One region of the Rhodoligotrophos appendicifer genome, then DNA from elsewhere that is predicted to be linked to it. Evidence: predicted binding sites of a transcription regulator. Region 1 holds the regulator's gene; each other region holds the start of a gene.

Evidence for each region. Region 1 encodes HrcA, which represses chaperone genes, less so after heat shock. Its sites were predicted from a motif close to GTTAGCACTCNCNNNNNGNGAGTGCTAAC; they were not measured.
Region 2: the regulator HrcA is predicted to act here: its motif matches at 3,170-3,198, upstream of FKM97_RS04620 (co-chaperone GroES).
Region 3: the regulator HrcA is predicted to act here: its motif matches at 4,161-4,189, upstream of FKM97_RS06520 (co-chaperone GroES).

Annotation. Positions count from the first base shown of each region.
Region 1 is NZ_VHKL01000001.1:567,653-575,692, forward strand. It holds gene FKM97_RS02635 (DNA polymerase III subunit gamma/tau) at 1-1,202, opposite strand, end outside; RNA gene ffs (signal recognition particle sRNA small type) at 1,277-1,373, opposite strand; gene nudC (NAD(+) diphosphatase) at 1,525-2,451, shown strand; gene FKM97_RS02650 (B12-binding domain-containing radical SAM protein) at 2,508-4,100, shown strand; gene FKM97_RS02655 (TM2 domain-containing protein) at 4,129-4,416, shown strand; gene hrcA (heat-inducible transcriptional repressor HrcA) at 4,522-5,583, shown strand; gene grpE (nucleotide exchange factor GrpE) at 5,640-6,269, shown strand; gene dnaK (molecular chaperone DnaK) at 6,474-8,040, shown strand, end outside.
Region 2 is NZ_VHKL01000002.1:106,940-114,979, forward strand. It holds gene purU (formyltetrahydrofolate deformylase) at 83-934, opposite strand; gene groL (chaperonin GroEL) at 1,106-2,755, opposite strand; gene FKM97_RS04620 (co-chaperone GroES) at 2,805-3,119, opposite strand; gene FKM97_RS04625 (hypothetical protein) at 3,367-3,612, shown strand; gene FKM97_RS04630 (hypothetical protein) at 3,625-3,927, opposite strand; gene FKM97_RS04635 (hypothetical protein) at 4,151-4,360, shown strand; gene FKM97_RS04640 (ornithine cyclodeaminase family protein) at 4,426-5,424, opposite strand; gene FKM97_RS04645 (LysR substrate-binding domain-containing protein) at 5,529-6,428, shown strand; gene FKM97_RS26875 (hypothetical protein) at 6,429-6,551, opposite strand; gene FKM97_RS04650 (MFS transporter) at 6,650-7,855, opposite strand; gene lon (endopeptidase La) at 8,023-8,040, opposite strand, start outside.
Region 3 is NZ_VHKL01000002.1:517,281-525,320, reverse strand. It holds gene FKM97_RS06540 (MaoC family dehydratase) at 1-418, opposite strand, end outside; gene FKM97_RS06535 (TIGR01459 family HAD-type hydrolase) at 485-1,357, opposite strand; gene aptA (omega-aminotransferase AptA) at 1,551-2,900, opposite strand; gene FKM97_RS06525 (glycoside hydrolase family 19 protein) at 3,116-3,922, shown strand; gene FKM97_RS06520 (co-chaperone GroES) at 4,295-4,585, shown strand; gene groL (chaperonin GroEL) at 4,667-6,316, shown strand; gene FKM97_RS06510 (fumarylacetoacetate hydrolase family protein) at 6,412-7,263, opposite strand; gene FKM97_RS06505 (LutC/YkgG family protein) at 7,292-7,981, opposite strand; gene FKM97_RS06500 (LutB/LldF family L-lactate oxidation iron-sulfur protein) at 7,974-8,040, opposite strand, start outside.

The DNA.
Region 1 (8,040 bases):
TCTGCTATTTCCCGAGGCGTCGGGAGATCAGCGACGTAGGCCATCCTGATGATAACCATTTCGGCCGCAGCCAGGGCATGGCTCGCCTGACTGACCTCCTCCGTTCCCTTGAGCAGCATCTGCCAAGCCCGAGTGAGGACGGGAATAGACAGGCGGTCAGCGAGCGAGGCGCCTTGGAGACGCTCCACTTCTGATCGGGATGGGTCCTGCGCAGAACTTGGCACGACTTTAAGACGAGTGACCCAATGCGTCAGCTCGGCGAGGTCGCCCAGAATTGTCACCGGTTCGGCGCCTAACTCGTAGAGATGCTTGAGTTGACCCAGGGCCGCTGGAACATCGCCCCGCATGACAGTCTCGAACAAGGAGAGCGTTTGCCCACGATCTGCCAAACCCAACATGGAGCGCACCGTGTCGGCGCTCACATGATCGAGCCCGTACGCGATTGCTTGGTCCAGGAGCGAAAGACCATCTCGGACGGAGCCTTCCGACGCCCTTGAGATCAAGGCGAGTGCCTCGTCGTCGGCTGTTACGCCTTCGCTCTCACTGACCCTTCGGAAGTGCTTGATCAGGAGTTCGACATCGAGCCTTTTGAGATCAAACCGCTGACATCGCGAAAGAACCGTCACCGGAACTTTTCTGACTTCTGTCGTGGCAAAGATGAACTTTACGTGCTCCGGTGGCTCTTCGAGCGTCTTGAGCAGCGCATTGAACGCTGCCTTGGAGAGCATGTGAACTTCATCGATGATGTAAACTTTATAGCGGGCATCGATCGGGCGGTAACGCACGCCTTCGATCAACTCTCGAATGTCGTCCACTCCGGTGCGGGACGCAGCATCCATTTCGATGACATCGGGGTGGCGCGACTCCAGAATCGCCGCGCAATGATCGCCGACCTTTTCCATGTGGACAGTCGGGGCGCCTGGGCCGGAATAGTTGAGAGCCCGAGCGATGAGGCGCGCTGTGGTTGTCTTCCCGATCCCGCGGACACCGGTCAGCATGTAGGCCTGAGCGATTCGACCGGTCGCAAACGCATTATCAAGCGTATGCACCATAGCATCTTGGCCGATCAGGTGCTCAAAGGTGGTAGGCCGATACTTCCGAGCCAGGACTCTGTAAGGCGATCCGGGAGCGGCGCTGGCTGAGTTTCCCAAAAGATCCGGCAGCGACGTACCCGGGCGGTCACTGTCGTTTGGAATGGTCAAGATCCGACGATCCGTGCACGAAATATGTTGGTCGGCACAATCCGACTGCGAAAATCCTGCAGTTTTAACGGCAGGCGAGAGGCTGGGCAAACGACCCGTGCCGGATTCGTTAGGGCTGCTTCCTTCCGGACCTGACCCAGTTGGCGAGCGGCACGCCCGCCGCCAGCCTCTCAAGGGGACTATATCAGTATTTTGGGGTGAACGCACAAGCCCTTGCGTGGTATCTTCATTTTTCCAGCAAAGGCATTCGCATTTAATGATTGCCGTCCCGAAGGTCGCCCTCGTAAGCTCCGCTACCTGTCATCCGGGTATCTTGTTTCACATGAAAAATGAAGATTTGCTGGCCTTTACGGGCAATCCGCTCGATCGCATGGCTGTCCGTCGTGTCGATGAGCACTGGCTCCAAGAACAAGTGGGGGCGACAGGCACCATCCACTTGGGTTTTCTGGCCGACCGCCCTCTCCTCTTGGTCGATGATCCCTTGGGGACCAGACCATATTCGATCTCGATGGATTGGGTCAGGGAGCCGGTTTTCCTGGGCAGGAACGACCAAGATGATCTGATGTTCGCCTCGCTCATCACCGAAGGCACGCCAGAGACTGATTTCGGACCCAATGTGAAGGCAATCGACCTCCGCAGCCTGGCCATCCAGGGGATATTGCCGCCGCCGGTCCTCGGCATCTTGGCTCAGGCTCGGACCCTCCTCCATTGGCACGCCACCCATCGCTTCTGTTCGAAATGCGGGAATCGAAGCGAGATCCGCGAGGGGGGGTACAAGCGGGTCTGTCGAACTTGCCAGAGCGAGCATTTCCCTCGGACCGACCCGGTATCGATCATGCTGGTGACCCGGGGTGACTTGTGCCTTCTTGGACGGCAGTCGAGATTTGCTCCGGGAATGTATTCGGCGCTGGCAGGCTTCATCGAACCCGGGGAGACCATAGAAGACGCGGCACGGCGGGAAGTATTCGAAGAAGCGGGGATCCGCATCGGCTCGGTACACTATCACTCGAGCCAACCCTGGCCATTCCCTGCTAATCTGATGATCGGTGTCATTGCCGAGGCGCTCACTGAGGAAATTGTCGTCGATTACACCGAACTCGAAGACGCTCGCTGGTTTCATCGCGAGGAGGTGAGATCAATGATCCGTGGCACCCATCCGCAGGGTCTGGCCGCACCAGGACCCTTTGCAATCGCCAGTCGCCTGCTCAAGTCTTTTGTCGACCAAGATGTCGCGGCAACGGTGTCCTGATTCTCAGAGTTGATGTAATCTTGGGCGAGCTGACTCGATGCAATTGGAGGTGACTGATGCGGTATACCGGAATCGTAAAGAATCAACGGCGCATTCTTTGTGTTTTTCCGGGCTACACGCCATCCTTCGGCACATTCCAGCACGCTTTCAAACTCATGGGGAATGTGAAGGCATTCATGCCTCCGCAGGGGCTCCTGGTCATCGCAGCCTATCTTCCGGCGAGTTGGGAAGTTCGATTTGTCGATGAGAACATAAAGTCCGCGACCACAGATGATTTTACATGGGCCGATGTCGTCTTCGCCAGCGGGATGCACATCCAGGCTCCTCAGATAAATGACATCCGAGCCCGGGCTCAGGCTGCGGGGAAAGTCACCGTCCTGGGCGGTCCATCCGTTTCCGGGGCCCCGGAAATGTATCCAGAATTCGATTACCTCCATGTAGGCGAGCTAGGAGATTCGACGGATAAACTCATCGCCATCTTGGATGAGAGCATCGTCCCGCCGGCGACGCAGATGCGCCTGGAGACCATCGAACGGACCCCGCTCCACGACTTTCCCCTACCGGCCTATGACAAGATCGGCCTTGGAAAATATCTTATTGGAAGCTTGCAGTTCTCCAGCGGATGCCCCTATCGCTGCGAATTCTGCGATATTCCTCAGCTCTATGGCCGGCAACCGCGATTGAAGACACCCGAGCAGTTGACGGCTGAGTTAGATGGCATGATGTCCCAGACGTTCCGTCCTTCCGCTGTCTACTTCGTCGATGACAACTTCATCGGGAACCGTAAGGCCACCAAGGACATGCTGCCCCACCTGATCGAGTGGCAGAAGCGGCACGGATATCCGCTTCAGTTCGCATGTGAGGCAACCCTCAACATCGCCAAGCAGCCCGAAATCCTTCAGATGATGCGTGAGGCCGGCTTCATCACGATCTTCGTGGGCATCGAAACCCCCGAAGCCGGAGCGTTGAAGGATATGCGGAAGGAGCACAACACCACGCTTCCCATGTTCGAAGCCATCAACATCATCAACAGTTACGGCCTCGAGGTCACCTCAGGAATGATCCTGGGACTGGATTCCGACACGGACAACACCGAGGCAGCGCTCACCACGTTCATTGACGCGTCCAATATTCCTGTACTGACCATCAACTTGTTGCAGGCCCTGCCGAAGACACCATTATGGGACCGGCTTCATAAGGCAGGCCGCTTGGTGGAAAGTGATGGACTTGAGTCCAATGTACGCTTTCTGCGGCCCTATGAAGAGGTTATCGGATCATGGCAAAGGTGCATCGAACACGCTTATGCGCCTGAACGATTGTTCGAACGGTTCCGCTATCAGGTCGACGCGACGTACTCGAACCGCATCAAGACACCGCTTCGAGGCAAGCTGTCACTGGCAAATTTGGTCCGGGGCTTAGCGCTCACCTGGAATACCTTGATATATCTAGGAATTAAGCCGAAATACCGGGGCATCTTCTGGAGGGCTGCACTGCATGCGCTCAAACGCGGACAAATAGATACGGTGTTCAACATGGCCTTTGTAGGCCATCACCTCATTACGTTCACCAAAGAGGCTCTCGAAGGCGAGCAGAATGCATCCTTCTATTCAAAGCACACGAAGGCTCCCAGCAAGCGTATGGCTGCATGAGATGCATCGCCAAGAGCGGAGTTAAGCCATGAGCATCAGTACTGAAAATCAAATTCTCATTGAGACCCGCGTGGCCAATGAAGGCCCCAGCATCGTCGTTGCTTATCTGCTATGGCTGTTTCTGTGGTTTGTGTCTGCTCATCGCTTTTATCTCGGCCGGCCAGGATCTGCGATCCTACAAATTCTCAGCTTTTTAATCGTAATCGGTTTTATCTGGGTTGTGATCGACGCCTTCTTGATGCCCGGGATGGTTCGCGAGAAGCAAGATGAGATCCGGCGTCGATTGAGCACGCAACTCCCGAGTGGGATCAGGTGAGGCCCCTGGCGTCACCTCCATTGACGGCCTTTGTTAAGAGACCTAATTTATGTCGACCTACGCCGCGATAATGGTCGCTGAGAGGCTGGCGACAGCCAATTGAGCATGGATGAACGCCTTTCCGGCTTAGCCGGTTTAGACAAGCGCTCTCGAGAAATCTTCCGTCGGCTTGTCGAAACGTATCTTTCGACAGGCGGCCCGGTCGGATCCCGAACCATATCCAAATCCCTTCCGATGAGCTTGTCTCCGGCATCAATCCGCAATGTGATGACCGATCTGGAAGCTATCGGGTTGATCACCTCGCCACATACGAGTGCGGGTCGACTGCCGACGGAGCTCGGCTTACGGTTTTTTGTCGATGCCTTGCTGGAAATCGGAAACATCAACGAGGATGAGCGCTCCCAGATCGAAGCACGGGTGAGCGGTGCGAACCGCCACCGCATTGACGACGTTCTGACATCCGCGACGAACATGCTGTCGGGGTTGAGCCAATGTGCCGGTGTGCTGATGGCGCCGAAAATCAATATGAGGCTGAAGCATATTGAATTCGTGAAGCTTGATGCGGAGCGAGGGTTGGTCATCCTGGTGGGCGATGACGGGACCGTCGAGAACCGCATCATGGCGCTGCCCCCGGGGCTGCTTCCGTCCTCTCTCGTTGCCGCCTCCAATTATCTGGGTACGCGCTTCATCGGTAAGACGCTCAGCGAAATCCAGCGATCGATGAAGAGCGAGATCCAGCTCTTGAGGCGCGAGATCGACGAGTTGACCGCCACAGTCGTCGAGGAGGGATTGGTCAATTGGTCGTCCGATGCCCCTGAGAGTGAGAAAACCCTGATCGTACGCGGCCGCGCCAATCTCATTGATGATATCGATGCTCTCCAAGATCTGGAGCGCGTCCGGAGCTTGTTGGACGATCTCGAGACGAAGAAGGATCTCATTCGTCTTCTGGGCATGGCTGAAGAGGGAGAGGGTGTTCGGATATTTATCGGCTCGGAGAACAAGCTGTTTTCATTATCCGGCTCCTCTATCATCATCGCGCCCTATCGAGACGCGGAAGAGCGCGTCGTGGGCGTGCTGGGCGTGATCGGTCCCACGCGGATCAATTACGCTCGGATTATTCCCATGGTCGATTACACGGCGAAGATGGTCAGTCGGCTCTTGTCTTGATTTTTCGACCCTTACCGTCGATATCCGGTTCGCGCTTTGCGCGAGACTGAGGATGAATGATGAGCGATAAGAACAAGCCCGAAACGTCCCTCCACGATCAGCCGACGAACGAGTCTCATGACCCGTACGCGGAATCGGGGAGCGGTGTCGGTTCTTCCGACACGGACAGAGAGAATTTGAGTTCCGAAACCATGGTTGCAGCCATTGAGGCCCTTCAAGCTGAGAATGACGGCCTCAAGGACCGGGTTCTCAGAACCATGGCTGACATGGAGAATCTGCGACGCCGAGCGGAGCGGGAAAAGACGGAAACTGCGCAATATGCCACAACGTCCTTCGCGCGCGACATGGTCACCGTCGCCGACAACTTCAGCCGGGCTCTGGCCGCAATGCCTTCAGAGGCGCTGGACAGCGCCGACGAGGCCACCAGAAATCTGGTTGCCGGCATCGAGATGACCGAGCGGGAGATGCAAAACGTCCTTGAGCGGCATGGCGTGAAGAGATTTGATCCATCTGGCGAACGCTTCGACCCCAATCTGCATCAGGCCATGTTTGAGGTGGATGATCCAAACACGCCCTCTGGGACTGTGGTGCAGGTCATGCAGACAGGCTACAAAATCGGCGAACGTGTGTTACGGCCGGCCTTGGTGGGGGTCTCTAAGGGTGGGCCAAGACTGACGAATTCCTAGAACTCGGCTTTCGGCGACGTTGCCGCTGCAGGCTTGATGAGCTTGAAAAGCGTAGAGAATTGCGGCGCAACCCGCCTTGCAGCCTTGTAAAGACGCACATATATAGACCGCAACTTCCAGGTCGAGTTTCTGATCGAGTTGGAGGAGGCCGGCCACCGCGGAGGCGGAGCTTCTTCGGACATAAAGGTGCTTGCGATAAGGCCTTTGAGCCGGCCTGCCGCAAAGGAGGTAGAGAGAATGGCTAAAGTAATTGGTATTGACCTCGGGACCACAAATTCCTGTGTGGCCGTGATGGAGGGTCAGACCCCCAGAGTGATCGAAAACGCGGAGGGTGCGCGCACCACTCCGTCGATGGTAGCATTTTCGGAAGACGGAGAAGTGCTTGTCGGGCAACCGGCAAAGCGTCAGGCTGTTACGAATCCTGAGAATACGTTTTTCGCGATCAAGCGTCTTGTCGGCCGCCGTTACGCGGATAAGGAAGTCGATAAGGCCAAAGGTCTTGTTTCCTACAATATCGTCAAGGCGGACAATGGCGACGCCTGGGTTGAGGCGCGGGGAAAGAAATACGCTCCCTCGCAGATCTCCGCCTACATTCTGCAGAAGATGAAGGAAACCGCCGAACGCCATCTCGGGGAGAAGGTCGAACAGGCGGTTATTACAGTTCCTGCCTATTTCAATGACAGTCAGCGCCAGGCAACGAAGGATGCGGGCAAAATTGCCGGCTTGGATGTCCTCCGTATCATCAATGAGCCAACCGCTGCCGCTCTCGCCTATGGCTTGGATAAGCAGAACCATGGTGTGATCGCCGTTTACGATCTGGGCGGCGGCACGTTTGACGTGTCGATTCTCGAGATCGGTGATGGTGTTTTCGAAGTTAAATCCACGAACGGTGACACGTTCCTTGGCGGCGAAGACTTCGATATGCGCCTGGTCGATTACCTCGCGGATGAGTTCAAGAAGGAGAACGGGATCGATCTCCGGAAGGACAAGCTTGCTCTTCAGAGGCTGAAGGAAGCCGCTGAAAAAGCGAAGATCGAGCTGTCCTCCGCGACCCAGACCGAGATCAATCTTCCCTTCATTACCGCCGATCAGTCCGGCCCAAAGCATCTCACACTGAAGCTCACCCGAGCGAAGCTCGAGGCCTTGGTTGATGATCTTATCCAAAAGACCATCGCGCCTTGCAAGGCCGCTCTTAAGGATGCGGGTCTGAGCGCTGGGGAGATCCAGGAGGTGATCCTGGTCGGCGGCATGACCCGCATGCCGAAGGTTATTGAGACCGTAAAGAACTTCTTCGGCAAGGAGCCCCACAAGGGCGTCAATCCGGACGAAGTCGTGGCAATCGGCGCGGCAATTCAGGCCGGTGTGCTGCAAGGCGACGTCAAGGATGTCCTGCTGCTCGACGTGACCCCCTTGTCATTGGGCATCGAAACCCTTGGTGGCGTCTTCACGCGATTGATCGATCGCAACACCACCATTCCGACCAAGAAGTCACAAACCTTCTCGACGGCTGAGGACAGTCAGACAGCGGTGACGATCCGGGTGTTCCAGGGTGAGCGCGAGATGGCGGCTCACAATAAGATCCTCGGTCAGTTCGATTTGGTAGGAATTCCTCCGGCCCCGCGGGGAATGCCCCAGATTGAAGTTACGTTCGATATCGATGCCAACGGCATAGTGAATGTTTCGGCGAAAGATAAGGCCACGGGCAAGGAACAGGCCATTAGGATCCAGGCGTCGGGTGGACTATCCGACGACGAGATCAGGAACATGGTCA
Region 2 (8,040 bases), on a different contig from region 1:
TCTCGCCGTTATGCCGGAAGGATCTGGCTTTGTCATGGCAGGAGAAACGCAGCCGCCTGCGCGGCCGAGCCGCTCGGCGGGCTCAGAACACGACGGTCTTATGGCCGTTGATTACCACCCTGGATTCCAGATGGTGCTTCACAGCGCGCGCGAGGACCCGGCTTTCGATATCGCGGCCCGTGGCGACGAAGTCCTCCGCCGTCATGGCGTGGTTCACCCGCTCCGTCTCCTGCTCGATAATCGGCCCCTCGTCGAGATCCGGGGTGACGTAATGGGCGGTCGCGCCGATCAGCTTCACGCCGCGTTCGAAGGCCTGGTGATAGGGCTTGGCGCCCTTGAAGCTCGGGAGAAAGGAGTGGTGGATGTTGATGATGCGCCCTGCGAGGCGCTCGGAGAAGGAACTCGACAGGACCTGCATGTAGCGGGCGAGCACGATGAGCTCCGCCCCCGTGCTCTCGACCAAGGCGAAAAGTTCACGTTCCCGCTCCTGCTTGTTCTCCTTCGTCACGGGCCAGCAGTGATAGGGGATGCCCTCCATCTCGACGGCCCTGCGACTGTCCTCATGATTGGAGACCACAGCTGCAACCTCCGCCTTCAGCCAACCGACGCGGATCTGATAGAGGAGATGCAGGAGGGCATGGTCGAACTTGGAGACCATCACGATGATCCGCGGCGTGCGCGCCTGATCAACCAGGGTGGTCCTGATGGCATATTTGCGCGACGGCCCGACCAGGGCTTCGGCAATCTCTTCGCGGGTGAGATGGCTCGGCGCCGCAAATGCAATTCGCATGAAGAACTGATTGCTCTCGCGGTCCCAGAACTGGCCGCTCTCGGCGATGTTGGCTCCGATACGGGCAAGCTCCGTCGTCACTGCCGCCACGATGCCGGGCTGGTCCGTGCAGGACAGGCTCAGAACATAGAATCGATTGGCCATCATCACCCCGAACCCGATTGGAGGCTGCCTCGCGCACGCGCCATTTCGGGGGCCTGTAGCGGAGGAGCCCCGGCACTGTCAACAGAGGAACAAAAGTTTCACGTGAGGAAAAAGAAGAAGCACGGACCCTGCGGCCCGTGCTCCCCAATATCGTGACGATGCAGACCAGGCTTAGAAGCCCATACCGCCCATGCCGCCCATGCCGCCCATGCCAGGATTGCCACCTGAGGAGGACTCCTTGGACGGGATGTCGGCGATCATGGCCTCCATGGTGATCAGCAGGGCTGCTATGGACCCTGCATCCTGCAAGGCGGTGCGGACGACCTTCGCGGGATCGATGATCCCGGCTTCGACCATGTCCACATAGCGTTCCGTCTGGGCGTCGTAACCCTGGTTCGGGTGATTGCCCGCCAGCAGCTTGCCGACCACGATGGATCCCTCGACGCCGGAATTCTCGGCGATCTGGCGAATGGGAGCTTCCAGCGCCTTCAGAACGATGGAGATGCCAGCGGTCTCATCGGCGTTGCCGCCCTTGAGCGCGGCGAGAACCGATTTGGCGCGAAGAAGGGCCACGCCGCCCCCCGGAACGATGCCTTCCTCGACGGCCGCGCGGGTGGCGCTGACGGCATCATCGATGCGATCCTTGCGCTCCTTGACTTCCGTCTCGGTCGCACCGCCGACGCGAATAACGGCGACGCCGCCGGCGAGCTTTGCGAGCCGCTCCTGAAGCTTCTCGCGATCATAATCGGAGGTGGTCTCCTCGATCTGCACCTTGATCTGCTGGACACGCGCCGCAATGTCGGCCTTCTCACCAGCGCCATCGATGATGGTGGTGTTGTCCTTCTCGATGACCACGCGCTTGGCCCGACCCAGCATGTCGATCGTGACATTCTCGAGCTTGACCCCCAGATCGCCAGAGATCATCTGGCCACCGGTAACCGTCGCCAGGTCTTCGAGCATGGCCTTGCGGCGATCACCGAAGCCGGGCGCCTTCACGGCTGCGACCTTCAGGCCGCCGCGCAGCTTGTTCACGACCAGAGTCGCCAGGGCTTCACCCTCGACGTCCTCGGAGATGATGAGCAGGGGCTTGCCGCTCTGGACGACCGCCTCGAGAATCGGCAGCATCGCCTGGAGATTGCCGAGCTTCTTTTCGTGGATGAGGATGAGGGGCTCTTCGAGCTCGACGCGCATCTTCTCTGCATTGGTGACGAAATAGGGGGAGAGGTAACCGCGGTCGAACTGCATGCCCTCGACGACGTCGAGCTCGGTTTCGGCCGTCTTCGATTCCTCGACGGTGATCACGCCTTCCTTGCCGACCTTCTCCATGGCCTTGGCGATCATCTCGCCGATGAGGCTGTCGCCATTGGCGGCAATCGTCCCGACCTGGGCGATCTCGCCCGAGGACTTCACCTTCACGGCGCGGGCGCCGATCTCGGTGACCACCGTGGCGACGGCCATGTCAATGCCGCGCTTGAGATCCATCGGATTCATGCCGGCGGTGACCAGCTTGACGCCTTCGCGGAGGATGGAGGCTGCGAGCACCGTAGCCGTCGTGGTGCCGTCACCGGCCAGGTCATTGGTCTTCGAGGCCACTTCGCGCACCATCTGGGCGCCCATGTTCTCGAACTTGTCGGAGAGTTCGATCTCCTTGGCGACGGTGACGCCATCCTTGGAGATGCGGGGAGCCCCATAGGAGCGGTCGAGAATGACATTGCGGCCCTTGGGACCGAGCGTCACCTTCACGGCATTGTTCAGCAGCTCGACGCCGCGCAGCATCTTATCGCGCGCATCGGTGCCAAATTTAATTTCCTTGGCGGACATGGCTTTAATCCAATCGAATAATTGAAAGACATTCTGGAGGCGTCGGAGGTCAGGCGGCTTTTCTGGCCGCTTCGGTGGTCTCGACGACGCCCATGATATCGCTCTCCTTCATGATCAGCAGCTCTTCGCCGTCGACCTTGATTTCGGAGCCGCTCCATTTGCCGAAGAGGACGCTGTCGCCGATCTTCAGGTCGAGGGGGATGAGCTTGCCGTCTTCGTCACGAAGGCCCGGTCCCACTGCGACGACCTCGCCCTCCTGGGGCTTCTCCTTCGCGGTGTCGGGGATGATGATCCCACCCTTGGATTTGACATCGCCCGCGGCGCGCCGAATGACGACTCGGTCGTGAAGTGGTCGGAATTTCATATGAGTTTCTTTCTGCGGCCATCAGAGGCCAGCATCACCCTTATACATGCTTTGGCACTTGAATGATAGGAGTGCTAACGTCGAAAATAAAATCGGGGCGTTTCGCCCGGACAGGAAAAAATCGTTTAACAGTGGGCGAGGATGATTTTTGTCGAAGCGAGAATTTAATGACGTCATTCGAGAGAATATTTGAGGAATTACTTCTCCAGAGGCGTCTCTCAGGCGGCGTCGAGGCGGGTCAACTTCAATGACGAAGCAAACGGCGTATATCGTTCAGGCCTTCGTTGCCGGCCGCGGCAAATCCCTGAGGCAGGAGCCGCCGATCCTGTGTACGTCCGCAGATGACGCCTGCCGGCGCGCAGAGCGCCTCTCGAAGGTCAGGCTCGGGGTCGTCGCTTTCTCCACGTCGGCCGATGTCGAGATGGGCGATTATGACGACACTCCCATCATATTGTTCAAGGCCGGAGAGTTCCCCCCGGCCTTCGACGAATAAGACGTCTTGCGTTCAGTGCCAGCCGCGCGCCGTCGGCAAGTCGCCGGTGACATCAACATGGGCTGCATCGGCGGAGGCGAGCAGCTGCTTGGATGAGAATCTGAGGTTCAGCAGGCGACCATCCTCGGTCAGAAGCTGAATGTTCGGACGGCCGAAGACATCCTTGAGAATGGCCGCGGCCATGCACACCTCGCCTGAGCTTGTCACCCCGCGTGCGCCTTGGTTAAACCCTTCGAAGTCATAGGAGGCCTGGCCGATCTCGCCGCCATCGCACATGACGCGTCCGGTTCCTGAAATTCTCCCGAGATACTGCATGTCATCGCCTCCGAATTTGACCAGGGCATCGCTGCATCCTGCAAATAAATTATAACAACTCAATAAAAAGATGGAATTGTCGCTGAATAATAAATAGGTTTAATATTTGACAATTCAAGTTATTGTTGTGGCGTCGACTGACTCGGAATGCCCCGCCCGAGGGATGGTTATCATTGCCGGTCGGACGCCGCGGCTCGACTCCGCAATCCAAGGAAAAAAATTCATGAATTCCCGCAGCTCAAAGGCCAAGGCAGAGCGTCAATTTCATCCGGCGGCAAAGACCGACAAGAGTGCCGTGATGCGCATGGTCGAGGCGGATGCCCTCCTCGCCCAGCAAAAAACTGCCCGGCTGCGGGCCCAGCGCCTGGCGCATGAGTCGACGATCTTCGTGTCGCCGGCCAAGGTTCTGAAAGCGCCTCCCGCCGCAGGATGAGCCGGGTTCCTTCCGCCTCAGTCCAAGGGGCGCACCCGATCGCGAGGGGTGCCTCGGCCATGCGATCATAAAAGAAGCGTCGTCCCCGCCTGCCCGGTTCGTGCACCGTCATAGACGATGCGGGCGGCCACCAGATCCTCCATGGCGATCCCCATGGCCTTGTAGATCGTGATGTCACCCTGGGTGATGCGGCCGGGCTTGTGACCCAGCAGCACCTCTCCCAGTGCCGTAGCTGTGGCGGGATCGATCCCCGCCAGTTCGCCGCAGCCGACCGGTGGCGCGTTGAAGGCATCCGCGGTCTCCACGAAGAGACGGCCGCGCTTGAGGAGATCCGGTGGAAGCTCCCCCGATGGCGGGGCATAACCCACCGAAGAGACATGGGTGCCGGGACGAATCCAGCCGGCGTCAATGACCGGGGCGTAAGCATGGGTCGCCAGGCAGACCACGTCGGAGCTGCGTATGGCGGCCTCCACATCCTCAACGGCGCGCGCGCCGGAGTGACTCTCCGCCAACAGCTGGGCATCCGCAAAATGCAATGATGCGATGCGGATCTCGGCGAAGTCGCGGACCAAAGGCAGGAGCCGCAGGTGTTCCCGGCCCTGTACACCCGCGCCGATCAGCGTCACCACGCGCGCATCGGGGCGGGCCAGTTCGCGCACGGAGAGGACCGCCGAGGCCGCGGTGCGCATCCCGGTGATGTGAGTGCCATCCATGATGCACAGGGGCGTCCCCGTCTCGGGATCGAAGAGCGCAATCAAAGCGAGGTGGTTGGGAAGGCCCCGCGCCAGATTGCCCTCGAAGACGTTCACCACTTTCACGGCGATCGGCCAGCCCGGCGCCCAGGCCGGCATGGACAGGGAGAATCCTGCGTTCGGCAGCGTGACGCCGACGCGCTCGGGAGACTGGACGTCTCCACTCGCCAGCCGCCGAAAGCCCTCGGCGAGACCGTCGAGCAGGGAGGTGGGGTCAAGAAGGCGTGCGACGTCGCGCTCGCCGAGACACAAGACCGGCAGGTCCCCCTTGGTGATCGTCGCTGCACCAGGAGCGCTTAGAGTGTCGTGCATTTCCGTCTCCGTGAAGTTCTGCGGATCTGGCAGTAAAATCATGGTGACCTACCGGAGCAAATGAGGAATGCTGCTTCATCATAATCTTGGGTAATGATGAAGCCATGCGTCGACTTCCGTCACTGGGTGCCTTACGCGGCTTCGAGGCCCTCGCGCGCACGCTCAGCTTCACGCGGGCCGCCGCCGAACTCGGAGTGACACAAGCCGCCGTCAGCCGGCAGATCAGAGGGCTGGAGACCGAGCTCTCCGTTCGCCTCATCGACAGGCGACCGGGGGCCGTTCACCATCTTACGGATGCCGGAAGGCTGCTCTTCGAAGGCCTCGATAAGGGATTCGGAGCCATTGCCGAGGCGGTGGCGCAGGTGGCCGGCAGCGAAGATCGCCACATCCTGACTGTGGGAGTGCCGCCGTTCTTCTCCGCCGAGTGGCTGACCCCGCGGCTGCACGAATTTCTCTCCATGCATCCGGATATCGAGCTGCGGCTGCACCACTCCTATGCTCCGGCCGATCATCGTCGCGAGGGGATGGACCTTGATATCAGCTGGGCCGGTGCGGACGCTTTCGGCATTCGGCGCGAGAAGGTGCTGGACGGGTCACTGGTACCGGTTGCAAGCCCTGCGTTCGTCGAGACGTCGGGCGGTATTGCTGCGCCCAGGGACCTGCTTGAGCATCGGCTGTTTCACGAGTTCGAAGTCGACCATTGGGTTGCATGGTTCGCAGGGCAGGGGGTGAAAGCGCCTGAGAAAATCCCCAGCCTGAGACTGAACGACAGCCATGCCTTGCTGCGCACGGCACTGGACGGGCATGGCGTCGCGTTGTTTTTCGCGGAGCTCATTCAGCCCTATGTGCAATCGGGACAGCTCATGCGCCTCTTCCCGAACGCCGTGCATGTGGGATTGGATTTTCAGCTGGGCTTTCCGGACGGCCGAGACCTTACCGCTAAAGCAAAGGCCTTCCGCCGATTCGTCCACGCGGTGGCTGCTGGCTCCACCGAAGAGGAGTGATCAACCGGCTTCGCTGTAGCGATAGCGGGTCTCGATGTGATCCCATGACGGAGCTTGAGCCGAGACATGCTGGGGCGGGTTCAGCGCCAAGAAAGTCTTGAGTGCAGCGATCAGTCGGCTCATGGGTCATCCCCTCAGTTTACAAAGCGATAACCAACTTCGCAAAAACTGGTTCCCCAAAGATAAAGGCCGCGAGAAAAATTTTTCCGCCAGGCGGCTATTTACAAAGCGGGTCTCAATCGATGTCCGGGGAGCGGCGGGAAGGTGAAGGCCACGGCGACGGCCGCCAGCCCAACGACCGCGGACCCGAGGAAGAGCCAGGAATATCCGCCAAAGGCATCGAAGATCAGGCCACCCGCCAACGGGCCAAAGGCCATGCCGAGGCTCGACAGCATGGTGACCGCGCCGAAGACGGTGCCGAGAATGCGCTGGCCGAAATATTCGCGCGCCAGCACGGCGTAAAGCGGCATCACCCCGCCATAGGCCGATCCGAAGATGATCGCGAGGGCATAGAACTGCCCGATGCCGCTGACAAGGACATAGGCGGCAATCGCCAGGGCCTGCACGGCCAGACCGGCGATGAGCACCGGCTTGACGCCCAGGCGGTCGGCCAGCGTCCCGTAGAGGAGCCGGCCCCCCAGTCCGGCGAGGCCCTCGACGCTGTAGATGCTGACGGCCGCCATGGGACCTATGCCGCAGATCATGGCATAGCTGACCATATGAAAGATCGGTCCCGCATGCGCTGCACAGCAGGCAAAGAAGGTGAGACCCAGCACGAGAAATTGCGGCGAGCGGAACGCGTCGGACACCGACATGCCTGTTGTAGCGACGGACTCGTGAGGAGCCCTTTGGGCCGGTGCGAGGGCCGGGGGGCGGCGGACCATGAGGGCAGCCGGCACCAGCAGCGTCCAGGCGGCGATGCCGATGATCAGCATGGCGGTGCGCCAGTCAGAGGCTGAAATCAGCCAGCGGGCGAAGGGTGAGATGGTCATAGGCGCGACCCCCATGCCGGCGGAGACGAGAGAGACGGCAAGGGCGCGGTTGTCGTCGAACCAGGCGGTGGTGGCTGCGATCATGGGGGCAAAGAAGGCGCTGGCGGCGAGGCCGACAAGGACGCCATAGGTCAGCTGGAAGACGAGCAGGGATGGCGCACGGCTGGCGAGAACCAAGGCCAGTCCGAGCAGGAGGGCGCCAGCCAGGACGACGATGCGCGCACCAAAACGGTCGCTGGCCGCGCCCCAGGCGAAACCACCAAGGCCCATGACGATGAAGTTGAGGGTCATCGCAGTCGAAATGCCGGTGCGCGACCACTGGGTGTCAACCGACATGGGCTCGAGGAAAATCGCCAGCGAGAACATCGTGCCCATGGCGACGCAGGTCATCAACGCGCCAAGGGCGACGATCACCCAACGATAGGAATGGCTCATGCCTGCACCTCTCCGGGGGTTGCCCCCGTGCCGATGCTACAGCAGGGCTCAGATTGCCCGGCTGCACCACGTTCTCAGTCTCAAGAACGAATGCAGCCGGGGTCAATCCTACAGGTCAGATATTTTTTCCTATCAGGACGCGAGAGGATGCTGCGCAGATGCGGCGTTCAGCCGGCGGCGCGCAT
Region 3 (8,040 bases), on a different contig from region 1:
CCGGCACGAGCACCTTTGCCTCGCCATCCAGCACGACCGTCTCCCCCACGCTTGCCGTGCAGGCGAGAGTGACGCGCCTTCGGCGTGCATCGATCTCCACGATCTCGACGCGAGCAACGACGGTGTCCCCACAACGTACAGGTGCACGAAAGCTCAAGCTCTGCGACAGATAGATTGTCCCCTGCCCCGGCAACTGCATACCGATCACCGTCGAGATCAGACTCGCCGACAACATGCCATGCGCGATCCGCGTCTTGAACATTGTCGTCGCGGCAAATGCCTCATCCAGGTGAACCGGGTTATGGTCGCCCGACAGATCGGCGAACTGCTCGATCGAAGTCTCGTTGAGCTGCTTGCTGACGCTGGCCGACATGCCGATCGACAGATCTTCGAAATTATGGGCGCGGGGTTCCATCATCACATGCCCCTCCTCGGGCGCGGCGGACTTTAATCGCGCGGCGGGCCTGCTGCAACGCGAAAGGACTTACCAGCGCAGGACCGGCATGATCCCCTGAAGCCGCAGTCCGGGAGCTGTCTCGTCGAGCCGGGCAAGAAGGGGATCGAGGGCGGCGGGATCGCCATTATGCAAATCTTCAAGCTCATGGGCGTGAATGCCGCCGGCCACGAACAGCGCATCGATGCCATTGAGCGCAGCGCCGCGCATATCCGTCTCCATGCCATCCCCGATGGCCAGCACATCGTCGCGTCCGAGGTCCATATCCGCGAGATCGGAAGCAATGGCGAGGGCATCGCCATAGATCAGCGCGTCAGGCTTGCCCGTAAAGATGACCTTGCCGCCGAGCGCCTCGTAGCGGTCCGCCAGGGCACCGGCACAATAGAGGAGGCGGTCGCCCTTCTGCACCACCTTGTCGGGATTGGCGCAGTAGAAGATCTGACCCTTGGCGGCCATGGTTTCGAGCAGGGGATCGTAATCCTCCGGGGTCTCGGTCAGATCATCAACCAGGCCGGTGCACAAGACGATCTCGGCGTCCTCGATGGGAACCTCCGCGATGTCCAGGCCCTCGATCAGGCCCCGATCCCGATTGGGGCCGAGGAAATGGACGGCGGGATGGCCATGTTCGATCACCATCCGCCGCATGACGTCGCCCGACGCGAGCACTCGGTCATAGGCCTGCGCGGAAACGCCGAGCCGGTTGAGTTGGTCGATGACGGGATGATAGGGCCGCGGCGCATTGGTGATGAAGACGACGATGCCGCCTTGCTGCCGATAGGCGATGAGGGCCTCCACCGCCTCCGGGTAAGGCGTGACGCCATTATGGACCACGCCCCAGACGTCGCAAAGCCAAGCCTTGTAGCGGCCGGCGAGCGAGGCCGCACTTTCAATGATGTCGGTCATGAATCTATTGCCGTCTCATAGCTCTCCCCTGCGGAAGAGGGAGCAGTTGGATCGGGGTTGTCCCGGCCGGAGCGGAGCGCCGGGATCTCGTGGCAAAAGCCGATCGGGATCCCGGTTTTTTGCAGCAACACTCTCGGTGTTTCAACCCGCCCCGGATAACCGCGGAAGGAGCGGACGAGGCGAAGCCCCGCTCTCAATCCAGCGCGTTGAGCACCTTGCGGAGCTTGTCGAAGGCTTCTCCGACTTGTGATTCGCTGATGATGAGCGGGGGCGACAGGGCGATGGTATCGGCGGTCACCCGGATCATGATGTCATGATCGTGGAAGGCCTTGGTCATCGCCTGGTAGCCGCGCTTGCCGACCCCGTCCTTGTGCGGATGCAAATCGATGCCGGCGACGATGCCGATGGTGCGGATATCGGCGACGTTCGGAGCGTCCTTGAGGGCATGTGCGGCATCCGCCCACATCGTCTCCATGGATTGGGCCCGCTCGAACAGGCCCTCGTCGCGATAGACGTCGAGGGTGGCGATGGCGGCTGCCGCCGCGATGGGATGACCTGTATAGGTATAACCGTGGAACAGCTCGATTGCATTCTCCGGGCCTTTCATGAAGGCCTCGTAGACATGATCGCGCACAATGGCCCCACCCAGCGGAATCGCACCCGAGGTGACGCCCTTGGCGAAGGTGATGATGTCGGGAATGACGCCGTATCGTTCCGCCGCGAAGGCAAATCCGAGACGCCCGAAGCCGGTGATGACCTCATCGAAGATCAGCAGGATGCCGTGCTTGTCGCAGATCTCGCGCAGACGCTGCAGATAGCCCTTCGGCGGCGGCAGCACGCCCGTCGACCCGGCCATGGGCTCGACGATGACGGCAGCCACGGTGGAAGCATCATGCAGCGTGACGATGCGTTCAAGATCATCCGCCAGATGCGCGCCCCATTCCGGCTCGCCGCGCGAAAACGCCTGGTGCTCGCGATTATAGGTATGCGGGAGATGATCGACGCCGGTGAGCAGGCCGCCGAAGAATTTACGATTATTGACGATGCCGCCGACGCTGATGCCGCCGAAGCCCACACCGTGATAGCCGCGCTCGCGACCGATCAGCCGGGTCCGCTGTCCCTGCCCCTTCACATTGTGATAGGCGAGCGCGATCTTCAGGGCCGAGTCGGCGGCCTCTGATCCGGAATTACAGAAGAAGACATAGTTGAGGTCGGCGGGCGCGAGCATCGCGACCCGCGAGGCGGCCTCGAACGCCTTGGGATGGCCGAACTGGAAGCTCGGCGCGTAATCGAGTTCCGCGGCCTGCTTCTGAATGGCCTCCACGATGGGTCCGCGGCAATGGCCGGCATTGGAGCACCAGAGGCCGGCAGTGCCGTCCATCACGGCACGACCGTCGGTGGAGTAATAATGCATGTCCTTGGCACGTGCGATCAGCCGGGGCTGCTGCTTGAAGGCACGATTCGCCGTGAACGGCATCCAATAGGATTCGAGATTATTCGGCGAGGGCTCCCAAGCCGCTCCAGCCGCATAGGCTTCGGACATGATGGTCTCCAGACGAGAAGAGGCTCAAGCGGAGCCTGAAACGCGTGCGCACCCTATCAGAGGCATGGGGGCTTGGGCAAATCGCCATCCTGCGACGGAATGGAGCACAGATCGGCCCGTGGCCGCCGTCATGCCGGATCTTCGCCCCCCGCAGCAGCTCCGGCAGGGCTGCTACCGGTCGTCCAATCATGATAGGATGCGGCGAGGAGACGGGGATGATCTATCCGACTTTTGAGCAGCTGAAATGCATCGCACCGCAAGGCGACGAGGCGATCCTCCAGGCCGTCGCATCGAAGCTGCCCGAGCTTGGCCCGCGTTACGGCCTGGATACGATGCGGCAGGTGATCCACTTCATCGCCCAGGCGGCTCACGAGACGGACGGATTTCGAGTGACCCGGGAATATGCCTCGGGCGAGGCTTATGAGCGACGAGGGGACCTCGGCAATACCGAGTCGGGGGACGGCGTGCGGTTCAAGGGGCGCGGCATCTTCATGCTGACCGGCCGCGACAATTACGGCAAGATGGGCGAGATGATCGGTCGTGATCTTGTCTCTGATCCCGACCAGGCGGCGGATCCGGCGATCTCCGTCGAGATCGCTCTCTGCTATTGGCGCTCCCGCAGCCTCAACCTTCTGGCGGAGGCGAATGATTTCATCGGCGTCACCCGGCGGATCAATGGCGGCGTGAATGGCTTTGCCGACCGCAAGCTCTATTTCGGGCGGGCCTGCGAAGCTTTGGGAGAGACCGATTCGCTCATGCCCCAGATTGCAGGCCTGTTGGGTCCGGGAGATCGCGGCCAGGCGGTTATGGAGCTGCAACACCTGCTGAACGAGAAGCGCGGGGCGGGCCTCGATGCGGATGGTCGTTATGGCCCCGCGACCGTCGCGGCCGTGAAGGCCCTCGAAAAGGAGCTCGGCCTCACCATCGATGGCATCGGCCATCCCGCCGTGTGCGAGGCCCTGGCGGGATTGCCTGAGCCCGCGGGGCCGGCAGATCCCGCGGAAGCGTATTTCTTGGTCTGAGAGACGCTGCCCGCGTCGGACACGCATGAGGCTGCGATCCTTGCAGGCCTCCGATCCTTCTTAAGGATGTCATCGAAATAATCCGCCTTCGCAGGCGCTATCCAGCTAAAAGCCGAGTGTCGGGCTGCGCTGGAGCGCCGGGTGGGCGATGATTATTCGAGGCCTCCATTGCGCTTCGGATTGGACCGCCTATCTCTCCCCTTGACTTCCCCTCCCCAGATCGCCTATCTAGCGCACCGTTAGCACTCACCCATGCTGAGTGCTAACAACTGGTCGCCTCCGGGCGTTGTGCCCGCGTCGCGCCATTTCCCAGGTCCAGGAATTCCGCGACCCCAATGTCTGGGGACGCATTGCTCTTAGGGAGTAGAACTTATGTCATTCCGCCCATTGCACGACCGCGTTGTCGTGAAGCGTATCGAGGAGACCGCCAAGACCCCCGGCGGCATCATCATTCCGGACACAGCCCAGGAGAAGCCGCAGCAGGGCGAGATCATCGCCACCGGCCCCGGTGCACGCGGTGATGACGGCAAGGTCGTCGCGCTCGACGTCAAGAAGGGCGACAAGATCCTGTTCGGCAAGTGGTCCGGCACGGAAGTGAAGATCAACGGCGAAGAGCTGCTGATCATGAAGGAAAGCGACATCATGGGCGTGCTCGAGGCCTGAGCCTCACCGTCTTCCCGATGATCGAATGAGGGGCGACAGGCGCCGAGCCCGCCCCGCCACACCAACCGAAAGAGACAGAACATGGCAGCGAAAGACGTACGTTTTTCCACTGATGCCCGCGCCAAGATGCTGCGCGGCGTCGACATCCTCGCCGATGCGGTGAAGGTAACCTTGGGCCCCAAGGGCCGGAACGTCGTGATCGACAAGTCCTTTGGCGCCCCGCGCATCACCAAGGACGGCGTGACGGTCGCTAAGGAGATCGAGCTGGAGGACAAGTTCGAGAACATGGGCGCCCAGATGGTGCGCGAAGTGGCCTCGAAGACCAATGACCTCGCCGGCGACGGCACCACGACCGCCACGGTCCTGGCCCAGGCCATCGTCCGTGAGGGCGCAAAGTCGGTGACCGCCGGCATGAACCCGATGGACCTGAAGCGCGGCGTCGATCTCGCCGTGATCAAGGCCGTCGAGGAGCTCAAGAGCCAGTCCCGCAAGGTGTCCTCTTCCAATGAAATCGGCCAGGTCGGCACGATTTCCGCCAATGGCGACAAGGCCATCGGCCAGATGATCGCCTCCGCCATGGAGAAGGTCGGCAACAACGGCGTCATCACCGTCGAAGAAGCCAAGACCGCCGAGACCGAGCTCGACGTCGTCGAAGGCATGCAGTTCGACCGTGGCTACCTCTCGCCCTATTTCGTCACCAACGCCGAGAAGATGGTGGCCGAGCTCGAGGAACCCTACATCCTCCTGCACGAGAAGAAGCTCTCCAACCTTCAGGCCATGCTCCCGGTCCTCGAGGCCGTCGTCCAGACCGGCAAGCCGCTCCTCATCATCTCCGAGGACGTCGAAGGCGAGGCCCTGGCGACCCTGGTCGTGAACAAGCTGCGCGGCGGCCTGAAGGTCGCAGCCGTGAAGGCTCCGGGCTTCGGCGATCGTCGCAAGGCGATGCTGGAAGACATGGCCGTCCTGACGAAGGGCCAGGTCATCTCCGAAGATCTGGGCATAAAGCTCGAGAACGTGACCCTCGACATGCTGGGCCGCGCCAAGCGCGTCCGCATCGGCAAGGACGAGACCACGATCGTCGACGGTGCCGGCAGCCAGGATGAGATCGAAGGCCGCTGCAACCAGATCCGTCAGCAGATCGAGGAGACCACCTCCGACTACGATCGCGAGAAGCTCCAGGAGCGTCTGGCGAAGCTGTCGGGCGGCGTCGCCGTGATCCGCGTCGGCGGTGCGACGGAAGTCGAAGTGAAAGAGAAGAAGGACCGCGTCGACGACGCTCTCAACGCGACCCGTGCGGCCGTCGAAGAAGGCATCGTCCCCGGTGGCGGCGTGGCTCTGCTGCGCGCCAAGAAGGCGGTCTCCGCTCTCCACAGCGACAATCCCGACATCCAGGCGGGCATCAATATCGTCGCGAAAGCCCTTGAAGCCCCGATCCGCCAGATCGCCGACAATGCCGGCGCCGAAGGCTCGATCGTGGTCGGCAAGGTGCTGGAGAACACCGGCGCCTATGGCTTTGACGCCCAGAACGACGAATATGTCGACATGGTCGCCAAGGGCATCATCGATCCGACCAAGGTTGTCCGCGTGGCTCTGCAGGATGCAGCCTCCATCGCCGGCCTCCTGATCACCACCGAAGCCATGGTCGCCGAGCGTCCGAAGGATGCCGGTCACAGCCACGGCGGCGGCATGCCCGGCGGCGGCATGGGCGGCATGGGCGGCATGGACTTCTAAGCCAGCCCCGGCACATCGAGACACAAAGAGGCCGCCCGGAGCAATCCGGGCGGCCTTTCTCTTAGGCGCGCGCTCTACGCAGGAAGGGGCGAAGCCTAGGCTTCCGGGTCCGCGACGACCTTCTGCCGCTGATCGCCGAGCCCTTTGACGCCGAGCGTCATCACGTCGCCCGCCTTCAGGAAGATTTGCGGCTTCTTGCCGAGGCCGACGCCGGCCGGCGTGCCGGTGCAGATCAGATCGCCCGGCATCAGCGTCATGAACTTCGACACATAGGCGACGATCTCCTCGACCCCGAAGATCATGTCCTTAGTCGAGCCGTCCTGCATGCTCTTGCCGTTGAGATCGAGCCATAGCCGCAGATTCTGTGGATCCTTCACCTCGTCCTTGGTCACCAGCCAGGGGCCGATCGGGCCGAACGTGTCGCAGGACTTGCCCTTCGTCCACTGTCCTTGGCGCTCGATCTGATACTCGCGCTCAGAGATGTCGTTGACGGTGCAATAGCCGGCCACATAGTCCAGCGCCTGGCCTTCCTTGATGTATTTGGCCTGCTTGCCGATCACGACCCCGAGCTCGACCTCCCAGTCGCTCTTGACCGAGCCCCGCGGCAGCAGCACGTCGTCATTGGGTCCCACCACGCAGTTCAGCTGCTTGGAGAACACGATCGGCTCCGAAGGCGCCTTGGCGCCAGTTTCCTCGGCATGGTCGGTATAGTTCAGGCCGATGGCCAGGAACTTCTGAAAATGGGTGATGCAGGCGCCGATCCGCTGCTCGGTCATGACGATCGGCAGTTTCTCGGGATCGGCGGCGAGGATCTGATCGAGATTCTTCGGATGCAATGCCTCGGGCGTGATGTCGTCGACGATGTCCACGAGTTGCCGGATCCGGCCCTGTTTGTCGATCAGGCCCGCCTTTTCCGAGCCCACGTCTCCATAGCGTACAAGCTTCATCTTCCGTTCTCTCCCTGTGATTTGAAACTCACCGCCCACCGACGATGATGATGTGCAGACGACGGGGGCCATGGGCACCGAGCTGGATCTGCTGCTCGATGTCGGCGGTGCGCGATGGCCCGGTGATCATGTTGACGGTCCGCGGCATCACGGCCTCCCCGTTGAGGAAGCGCAGCCGCTGCCAGATCTCCTCATAGGAGCCGACGATACGATCGGCCTCGACGACCACCATGTGGTTGTCGGGCAGGAAATTCAGCGTGACGGGATTGCCGGGGCCGGAGGTCAGGACCAAAGTTCCGGTCTCGGCGACCGCACCGAAGGCACGCGACAGGGAGGCCTCGTCCGTCACCACGGCCGGCCCCTCCAGCCGCTCCAGCGAGGGCATCCGATACCAGGGCAGGCCGCGCAGATAGCCGTCGCGGCCCATGCGGAAGCGCGGCGGCAGGTTGCAGGAACGCAGGAAGGCGGCGACGGCATCGGGCACCTCCTCGAGCCGCGCCACGTCGACGACCGAGGCATTCACCGCCAGCGCCATCTCCTTGAACAGCTGGATGCGCTTGGCCTCGGGCAGAGTGCCCCGCTGCGGGACGAGATTGCGGGGATGCAAGGCCAGACGGCTATCCACGGCGGCCTTGCGCTGCGGATCGCCGGCCGGTGCCGCCAGGGCCCGACGCACGGCCCCCAGCACGGCGGAACGGTTATGGATGGCATCAGCCACGCTGCCGCTCCTTCCACTGCTCCCGGAAGGTGCGCCCCTCGGGCGCCGGGAAGTCACGA